3 regions of the Photobacterium sp. 53610 genome follow, and region 2 is predicted to be linked to each of the others. Evidence: predicted binding sites of a transcription regulator. Region 2 holds the regulator's gene; each other region holds the start of a gene.
The links. Region 2 encodes PurR, which represses purine synthesis genes. Its sites were predicted from a motif close to TNANGNAAACGTTTNCNTNA; they were not measured.

Region 1 (3,256 bases), on a different contig from region 2:
GGAGCGTGATGATAAAGCCAAGCAGGTAGAGTCGGCTGCTGATCGATAAAGAACGTAGGTGGTGAAGTATTGTCATAGCGCTGCCTTCCTTGTTTGCACTCATGGCAAATGAGCATGAGTCATGTTGTATTCTTATTTGGCGACTATATATGCAACTTTAGTCTCATTTCTTAATTTTTATGCGTTTGCTAACACTTGTGTTGTAAGAAAAATACTTTCACAAGGGTGAGTTTTGTGGTGTTGATCCAGGAAAAGTGTGATCTAGTTAAAATTAATATTGTAATTAAATTACCTTTTGGTTATCCTGTGACCAAGTTGCAAGAACGATAGTCAGCACAGGGAAAAGGTATGTGCGCGGACTCCAGGGAACCGAGATCAATCAGCTCTGCTTTGTTTGCAACCTCAAAGCAGCATAAGTAATTGAGGAAGTCGTTGTCATGAAAGTATATGAATCCACAGCTAAATTTTGGAACAAGAAAGGCATTTTCGGTGGTTCTTTCAACTATCCAAGTGCGTTTGGTTACTAAGTAAATTCAAGCCAGCTTTGTTTCTGTCTGGCTATCTGCCTGATTGACTCGCAGCGCTGAGGCGGTGCGAGGTTGATATTCACCCCCTAACTTTCAAGACTGTATACAGCGGTTTGGTAGCAATTTTGATTGTTGCTCTCGCCAGTGAGATTAGTTTTGGCGCCACCCAGGATCGGGTGGCGTTTTTTTATTTCTGTTTTTTTATTCATGAAGTTTCATTCATTCTTTCTCATTGAGAGATTGGATAAAAAAGCATGTATACGATTACATTCTGATGAGCCAGCCAAAGCAGGCACTCTTTTTTCTGATTTAAGCGTTTGCCTTGAAAGCAAAAAATAAATTCGGTTAAAAGACATACACCTTGGTATCTATTTAAAATTATGATTTTTAATTGTTTTTAATTTTCAGTAATTTTTGCCGAAGAAAATTTACGCATTATTTGCGGTCAGGCGTGTATTCTTGATGAGTCTGGTAATTTATTAGTGATAAGCCTATAATCGCCCCCCAAAAATGGCTGTGACGCAAACGTTTCCCTTTTTGAGGTATAAAATTTTAGCGTTCAGTCTGAACAGATACTTTTCTCCAAGGACCAGAGAACAATGCTTGAGAAACTGTTTAAGTTAGAAGAAAACGGTACGAATGTTCGTACTGAAGTGCTGGCAGGGGTAACGACCTTTTTGACCATGGCCTACATCATCTTTGTCAACCCATCAATGCTGGCCGCGACGGGGATGGATAAAGGCGCGGTTTTTGTTGCAACATGTCTGGCTGCGATGATCGGCTGTTTCATGATGGGGCTTGTCGCCAACTACCCGGTTGCTCAGGCACCTGGCATGGGTCTGAATGCCTTCTTTACATATTCAGTTGTCCTTGGTATGGGCCACACCTGGCAGGTTGCCCTGGCTGCTGTGTTTTTCTCCGGTTTATGTTTCATCTTGCTCAGCTTGCTGAAAGTTCGGGAGTGGCTGATCCATGCGATACCGCTGTCACTGAGAACAGGCATCACTGCTGGTATCGGTTTATTCCTGGCCTTTATTGCGCTGCAAAGCGCTGGCATTGTGGTTGATAACCCGGCGACCCTGGTGCACGTTGGTGATTTGACCAGCTTCCCGGCGGTAATGGCTGCGCTGGGCTTCATGTTGACCATCGGTCTGGTTCACCGGGGAATGAAAGCGGCTGTGCTGGTGGCGATCCTGATCGTGACCGGTTTGGGCATTGCGTTTGGTGATGTTCATTACAACGGCATTGTGTCTGCGCCACCGAGTATTGCGCCAACATTTATGCAACTGGATATCAGTGGTGCCATGGATGTCGGGCTGATCTCAATCGTGTTTGCTTTCCTGTTTGTTGACCTGTTTGATACGGCTGGGACTCTGGTCGGAGCCACCACGAAAGCAGGAATGGTTGATAAAGATGGCAAAATGCCGCGTCTGGGCCGTGCTTTGCTGGCCGACAGTACGGCGACATCTGTGGGTGCTCTGCTGGGCACATCCAATACGACCTCTTATGTTGAGAGTGTGGCCGGTGTCGCTGCGGGTGGCCGGACAGGTCTGACGGCGGTTACAGTGGGTATCATGTTCCTGCTGGCTCTGTTTTTTGCCCCATTGGCAGGGATGGTTCCGGCTTATGCGACCGCTGGTGCGTTGTTTTATGTGGCCATTTTAATGGTCTCCGGCCTGGCGGGAATCGACTGGCGTGACTTAACAGAAGCTGCACCTGTAGTTGTGGTCTGCCTGCTCATGCCGTTAACATACTCCATTGCGGAAGGTATTGCGCTGGGCTTTATCACTTATGCAGCGGTGAAACTGCTGAGTGGTAAAGGCCGGGATGTGAATGTCAGTGTTTGGGTCATTGCCGCACTGTTCACAGCTAAAATCGTCTTTTTATAATTTGTTTTATTGACCAGCGGTATTGATTCGCTGATTTAGAGGTTCATCGGATATGACTAAAAAGTTCGTCATCACCTGGGATAACATGCAAAGCTACACGCGCCAACTGGCGGAAAAACTGCTGCCGGCGGATCAGTGGCAGGGGATTATCGCAGTGAGCCGTGGTGGCCTGGTGCCGGCTGCAATTCTTGCTCGCGAACTGGGTATTCGTTATGTCGATACCGTTTGTATTTCCAGCTACGACCATGACCACCAGCGTGACATGAAAGTACTGAAGAAAGCCGACGGTGATGGTGAAGGATTCATTATTGTGGACGATCTGGTTGATACAGGCGGCACCGCGGAAATGATTCGTGCTATGTATCCGAAAGCAAAATTTGTGACGGTCTGCGCCAAGCCAGCCGGTAAACATCTGGTTGATGATTATGTGGTTGATATTGAGCAGGATACCTGGATTGAACAACCATGGGATATGGCTGTCACTTTTGTTGAGCCGATTTCCAAGCGCTCATGATCCAGCCCGGTTGAAAATAAATTTGAAAAGGAGCCTTCAGGCTCCTTTTTTGTGTGCCGTGTTTGGGGTAATTATCCCGAAAACATATACAATGAAGCCAGATTGAAAGTAAAACGGGTTTTGAACCTTCCACACGCAGGAGTCAATAGTGTCTGAGCCTTCCAAGGTGAACCTGTCTGAAAAACTGTTCGCACCACGTCAAACGACCAAAGAAACCTCCAGTCTGGTCAGGCTGGCCCATGCCTCATCTACAGAAGTTCACAATGCGCTTGACGGCGATACCGTTGCTGGTTGGTATCGGGTCTTACGCCGTCCGCTCTGGATTT
Region 2 (3,256 bases):
TGTGTGCGCAAAGATGAGCAGAACGGCAGAAGGAAGCAAACTGATAAAGACCAGGTAGCGCATCAGTTTTGGCCATTTGTGGAATTTATCTTTGAAAATTGTGTCAGTCTGGCCCGGAAACGGCGTAGATGAGCGCATATGACCTCCTTTCTGATGCAAAACATACATTCTAAAGGCGGCGAAGCTGAAGAAAAGTTAACTGATGGAATTGTTATTAATGTTTGTGAGGTTTGTCTGTTTTTTACACAGCCCTGACAGGGTGCCAGGGCTAAAGCAGATTATTTAAAGCCAGTGCAAATCGCTGCACTGGCAAAATAATCTGAATACTTAGTGATGAGCGCCAGAATTGACTTCTAGTTTGGACAGGAGCTCATTTCGACGTTGTGGGGTAATCACAGACCAGTGTTTTCCACTGACTGCGCCTTCTAACGCCCAAAGCAAATCCAGACTCAATGACTCGTGATGAGATTCCTGCAGCGCCTGAAAAGCACCGATAGCACCAACTTCAAACAGCTGATCTACAGAGTTGATGCCTGCTTTCTTGAGCATACGCTCATTGGCAAGGCGAAGATTTGGCAGATCTTTAATGCGGTTAGGGCTAGCCTGCATTTTTTTCTCTTTGTCAGCCTGAGCTGCATTGAGAGAAACTTCAGCGTGCTCCAGAATGACTTCTGGGGTTTCCCACCAGTTTTCCGGAATGGCATAGTGTTTTGTGACGACAGGAAAACCGCGTTTTTGATAAACGTACGGTTTGAGGCCAGCTTGTTTAAAGGTTTCTTCATTTTTCGCGTTAGCGCGCAGATGCAGCTTGTCGCTAACAACCAGAGCAAACATCGTTTCACCTGCGAAAATGCCAAAACCGCCAAACATTGAGCGAGATTTAATCTGGCCAAATTTCTCAAATAAACGAATTGAATCTTTCAGTAGTGGTTTGTCCATGCTTCTTTTCTCGGTTAGGAATTTCAACAAAAGAAGTCACCAAACAACGGAGCGAGGATTCAATTGTGCATAAGATTATGAGTCTTTTGTCATAAGAATGACAAAAGTGTCCCATAAACTTCACTTCATCCATCGGCAACCCCGCTACCATGAGTAATAACTTTATCACTAAGTCATTGCTTTTAGGCCGGAAGCTTTGCGTCCCATCCTTTCAGATGGTTTGCCTTGTTCGTGACTGTTTAATCATATATCAATAAGACAAATTTGATATCGATCGCACAAAAAATTGTGATACTCTTCGCAATAAAAATCGTATAAATTTTACAGAAACTAACTGATTATCCCATCAATTCCTCTGTAGCGTAGTAATATTCCATATAAACATAGCCGATATGGGTGTTTATATCGGCTGTTTATCAATATATGTAGGTTAATATCGTTTTTTATGGATGTGTTATTTTTTTGACGGAACGGCGAACCACGAGCTCAGGATTGATCTCAAAAGTCTGAAATTCATGGTTTTTATCTTTCACACGTTCCATCAGGATTTCCACAGCAGTCTTGCCTAAACGGCGTTTTGGCTGGTGGATTGTTGTCAGAGGTGGTGAAAAGTACGGGGCCAGATCAATATTGTCATAACCAATAATTGAAATATCATTTGGTACATTGATCCCTGCTTGTTCAAATGTACTGATTAAGGCCATTGCCATAATGTCATTGAAGCAGAAAATAGCAGTTGGACGCTCTTTCATGGCAATAAAAGCATTGGCTGCATCTACGGCAGATTCACATTCGAAATCACCTTCAATGATCCAGTTTTCATTGACCGTCAGACCAGCTTCGCTCATGGCTTTATGGAAACCTTTCAGCCGCTCACGACAGGTAGATTTATCTTTCTGGCCGGAAAGACAACCAATTTTACTGTGTCCATTGTCAATAAAATGACGAGTGGCAAGATAACCGCCAAGTTCTGCATTATCCTGAATATTATCTGTTTTTGGGCGTGCAGGACCCCAGTCCATGATAACCATGGGCAGATCAGGCTGCCGCTCTAACTGTTCCAGCAGTTGATCATCCAGATCAGAACACATCACCAGCAGACCATCCACACGCTTTTCAGAAAGCATGCGCAGGTAATCCTTCTGTTTGGCCAGATTACCTTCGGTGTTGCATAAAATCAGCGTATAACCGGATTTATAGCAGTACTCTTCAACGCCATGCACCAACTCGGCAAAGAATGGGTTGGTCGATTTTGTCACCAGCATGCCGATGGTGCTGGTTGTATTACATTTCAGGCTGCGCGCGACGGCGCTTGGCGCGTAGTTCAATTCTTCAACTGCCGCCAACACTTTTTTCTGTGTTGCTTCCGCTACGAAGCGGGTTTTGTTGATCACGTGTGAGACTGTGGTAGTAGATACACCTGCCATACGTGCAACATCTTTAATGGTTGCCATAATTGTTCTTCTAGTCTTCAGGCCCTGATCAGGGTCTTTTCATATTTGCCAGACGCTAAAACGCCGCTTCTCTGCGAGGATAGCGGCGGGAAATGAGTGGCTCAGGCCGAGTGGTAACAATACCTTACACCGATATGAAGTCTGACTTTCTATTGCTATTTATTTCATCGGTTAATCGCTTGCGCTCACATTCTACAAGGACTCACGCACAGTGCAACGTTTCTCTTGAAATGTGGGGGGAATCTTGATGCAGCTCAAGAATACTGGCAACTTGAAAGTTGTTTCAGTCTTTACATTGTAAGTACTGTGCAAGGGCAACGGCTCAGCGATGCCCTTGCAGGAGGTTCAGGCTGAAAGGACGATCGGAAAGTGCCCGCGGGGGTGAGATTCGATGATCACCGGGGAACCATAAACGGAACTGATATTCTCAGTGGTCAGGGTATGCCAGGCATCACCGTCTGCTTGTATCTTCCCCTTATTCAGCAATACCAGTCTGTCTGCGTATTCAGCTGCAAGATTGAGGTCATGAATGACCAGGATGACGGCGGCTCCTTTACGGGCCATATCTTTTGCCAGTTTCAGGCAACTGTGCTGATGGGCAAGGTCTAAAGCTGAGGTCGGTTCATCCAGCATTAAAATGCACTGGTCTTCCGCATTGCTGAGCTGAGCCAGTACACGGGCAAAATGAACACGTTGTTTCTCGCCGCCGGAAAGAGTGGGGTACTGACGCTGGCTCAGGTGACTGATCCCAACAGCCGTCATGCATTCCCGGGTAATTCGGAGACAATCTGTGCGCTTCAGGCCAAGTGGCATACAGCCAAGTTCAACGACCTCCTGCGCAGTAAAACCAAAAGACAGGCTGC
Region 3 (3,256 bases), on a different contig from region 2:
TCTTTTCTGATAACTTCATGTCAGCCCTCGCACATCTTTCCGGCATTGTAACCAAGATCAAAAAAACTTGCACCGACTAGTTTACTTTTAGAGGTTGCGATATAAACTACACCGTATAGTTTACTTTGGTGTATGCAGATGCGTGGTCTGATATGGACGCTCGCTGGTGTGGCAGTTTTAGGAGCAGGTGTGCTGATGATGAATCACAATTTATCCGCTGAGATGACAGAAGTGGCAGAAACATCCGAGCATTTTTACGACGGTGTTTTTCATAACGCCCGGCAAAAGCAGCAGCCTGGTCTGAAAAAGACGCTCGGGATTCTGGGGCGCTATCTGACGGAAAAACGCGTCGATATTGCGCCTTCCGGTGTACTGCCAGTCATGCCGCTGAGCCGTGAACAGCTTGACGCGCTGAGTGAGGATGAAGTCCATGTGGTTAAGCTTGGTCACTCTTCAGTGCTGCTGAAAGTGCAGGGAAAATACTGGCTGCTGGATCCGGTTTTTTCTGAGCGCGCTTCTCCGTTCAGTTTTCTGGGACCCAAGCGATTTCATCCGGCCCCGATCAGCATAGACGCATTGCCGCCTATCGAGCGGGTACTGATCTCACACAATCATTATGACCATCTGGATAAAGCAGCGGTGAAGCAGCTGGCCGCGAAAACGACGGAGTTTCTGGTACCACTGGGTGTTGATGGTTCCCTGTTGCAATGGGGGGTGGCAGAAGAAAAGATCCGCACCTTTGACTGGTGGCAGGAGCATCAGAGTGGCGATACGCTGATAGCGTTCACGCCGACCCAGCATTTTTCCGGACGTAGTCTCACCGATGGCAATCAGACGCTCTGGGGATCCTGGGTGATCCACACGCCGGATACCCGCCTTTATTTCAGCGGTGACTCGGGTTATTTCGATGGTTTTCAGGCGATTGGAAAAAAATACGGCCCGTTTGATCTCACCATGATAGAAACCGGTGCGTACGATAAAGACTGGGCCAGCGTGCATATGACGCCGGAAGAGTCGGCTCAGGCTCATCTGGATGTGCAGGGTAAAGTCATGATGCCGGTTCATAACGGAACCTTCGATCTGGCGTTTCATGCCTGGTATGAGCCGCTGGAGCGGGTATCTGAAGCTGCCCGGATTCGGGGGATTGCGCTGTCTACACCCGTATTCGGCCAGCCGGTGACGGCGAAGCAGATCCCGGAGACGTCGGCCTGGTGGCGGGAAAGGTAACCGGCAGGCTGATTTTCGACTTTTTACGGACCCCGGCACTGGCCGGGGTTCTGTATTTCAGGGACTGGAAAATTTGTACTTCAGAGAAGCAAACGTTTTCTTCATCCATTCAGAGAATCAGCGCTGGAAATACGAGCCACATCACATTATGATGCGCCCCCGGCTTGCGTGTTGAATCTGATACAGATTCGGCAATGCAGTTGCCAGCTATCAACAGCTATCTGTCTGCCAAAGGATGTCGGACCGGGCTTTGATGTGCTTCCTGGTGACTGAGGGCAGCAACGCATGACGGATATTCTCGCCTTCGGCAGCTTTGCGTGCGCCAAGTCACCGGCCATCGGACTTCGACATTGCAAGGTAGGTTTATGCAGTTCCTCTATAGTGCGGCAGGTATCGTCGCTATCATTTTGTGCGCTTATGCACTCTCCACCAATCGTCAGGCTATTCGCTGGCGCACCGTTCTGGGCGCATTTGGCCTGCAGCTGGGGCTGGCCGCTCTGGTGCTTTATGTTCCCTGGGGACAATATCTGCTGGGCAAAATGAGCAACGGCGTTGCATCGGTGATCGGTTTTGCTGATCAGGGGATCAGCTTTGTTTTTGGTCCGCTGGCCGAGAACGGGTTCGTGTTTGCTGTCAAAGTTTTACCTTTAATCATTTTTATCAGCGCACTGATCTCCCTGTTGTATTACCTGGGCATTATGAGTCTGGTGATTAAAGTGATTGGTGGCGGGCTGGAACGCCTGCTGGGGACGACTCGCGCGGAATCCCTGGTCGCGACCAGTAATATCTTTTTGTCTCAGGGCGAATCGCCGCTGGTGGTGCGTCCGTTTCTGGCATCTATGACCCGCTCTGAACTCTTTGCGGTCATGGTGGGTGGCATGGCCTCAGTTGCAGGCAGCGTGCTGGGTGGTTATGCCGCGATGGGCGTCGACCTGAAATACCTGATCGCAGCAAGCTTTATGGCGGCACCGGGTGGCCTGCTGATGGCGAAAATCATGGTGCCGGAAACCCAGCAGCCGGTTGATCAGAGCAATATTGATCTGTCCGACAGCGGGCAAAGTAACGCGATTGATGCACTCGCTTCCGGTGCGATGAACGGGATGAAAGTTGCGGTCGCCGTCGGCACCATGCTGATCGCCTTCGTGAGCGTGATTGCCATGCTCAACACTGGCCTGGAATGGCTGGGCGGTCTGTTTCATATCGACGGGCTGACCCTGCAAAGTATTTTTGGCTACCTGTTTGCGCCGCTGGCTTTTGTGGCCGGTGTACCGGGTGATGAAGTGATGGCTGTCGGCAGTCTGCTGGGACAGAAAATCGCCATGAATGAATTTGTTGCGTTTCTGGATTATGCCAGCATCAAAGAGTCACTGTCGGCGCACAGTCAGATCATTGTAACTTTTGCGCTGTGTGGTTTTGCCAACATCGGCTCGATTGCGATTCAGCTGGGGTCCATTGGTGCCATGGTGCCGGAACGCCGTAAGGATGTCGCGACACTGGGTGTACGGGCTGTGGTGGCTGCCACCTTTGCCAACCTGATGAGTGCTGCGCTTGCGGGTCTGTTTATTTCTCTCTGATTTTCAATTCTGGCGGACCTCGTTCTGAGGCTCCGCCTGTCTCTGCGCTATCTTCTTCTATTGACTCCGGTTTATCCCCAAATCATCTTTCCTCCGACTAGACTGAATCACATCCATGTTTTTTCAGGACAGCAACATGATTGATTTGGTGACTCTGGGGGTGACGGTCTTTATGGGCTTTTTTGCCATCATGAACCCGATTGCGAACACGGCGGTTTTTACCGGGCTGACGGCACATCAGTCTGCGCAGGAAAAACGGCAAACCGCAATCAAAGCCCTGACGGCGGCATTTTTCATTGTGGCGGCCTTCAGTTTGCTTGGGAAAGGGATCTTCCAGCTCTTTGGCATTACGCTGCCGGCACTGCGACTGGCCGGGGGACTGCTGGTGTTTGTGGTGGGCTACCACATGCTGCAGGGCAGCAGTTCATCCATGCACACGCAAAGCCCGAGCAAGG

Region 1: SPK40_RS13650 (NCS2 family permease) is a predicted target of PurR. The motif match lies at 1,045-1,064, and genes of this name have one in related genera.
Region 3: SPK40_RS10685 (NupC/NupG family nucleoside CNT transporter) is a predicted target of PurR. The motif match lies at 1,312-1,331, and genes of this name have one in related genera.

The regions. Positions count from the first base shown of each region.
Region 1 covers NZ_JAXOFS010000004.1:311,728-314,983, reverse strand. Annotated here, with positions in the region: gene SPK40_RS13655 (methyl-accepting chemotaxis protein) at 1-76, opposite strand, end outside; gene SPK40_RS13650 (NCS2 family permease) at 1,127-2,416, shown strand; gene gpt (xanthine phosphoribosyltransferase) at 2,469-2,930, shown strand; gene frsA (esterase FrsA) at 3,079-3,256, shown strand, end outside.
Region 2 covers NZ_JAXOFS010000001.1:1,041,693-1,044,948, reverse strand. Annotated here, with positions in the region: gene SPK40_RS04720 (hypothetical protein) at 1-138, opposite strand, end outside; gene SPK40_RS04715 (TfoX/Sxy family DNA transformation protein) at 328-939, opposite strand; cyclic di-GMP riboswitch class I at 1,071-1,174, opposite strand; gene purR (HTH-type transcriptional repressor PurR) at 1,383-2,393, opposite strand; gene SPK40_RS04705 (heme ABC transporter ATP-binding protein) at 2,739-3,256, opposite strand, start outside.
Region 3 covers NZ_JAXOFS010000003.1:169,609-172,864, forward strand. Annotated here, with positions in the region: gene SPK40_RS10675 (TetR/AcrR family transcriptional regulator) at 1-19, opposite strand, end outside; gene SPK40_RS10680 (MBL fold metallo-hydrolase) at 199-1,227, shown strand; gene SPK40_RS10685 (NupC/NupG family nucleoside CNT transporter) at 1,593-2,801, shown strand; gene SPK40_RS10690 (MarC family protein) at 2,938-3,256, shown strand, end outside.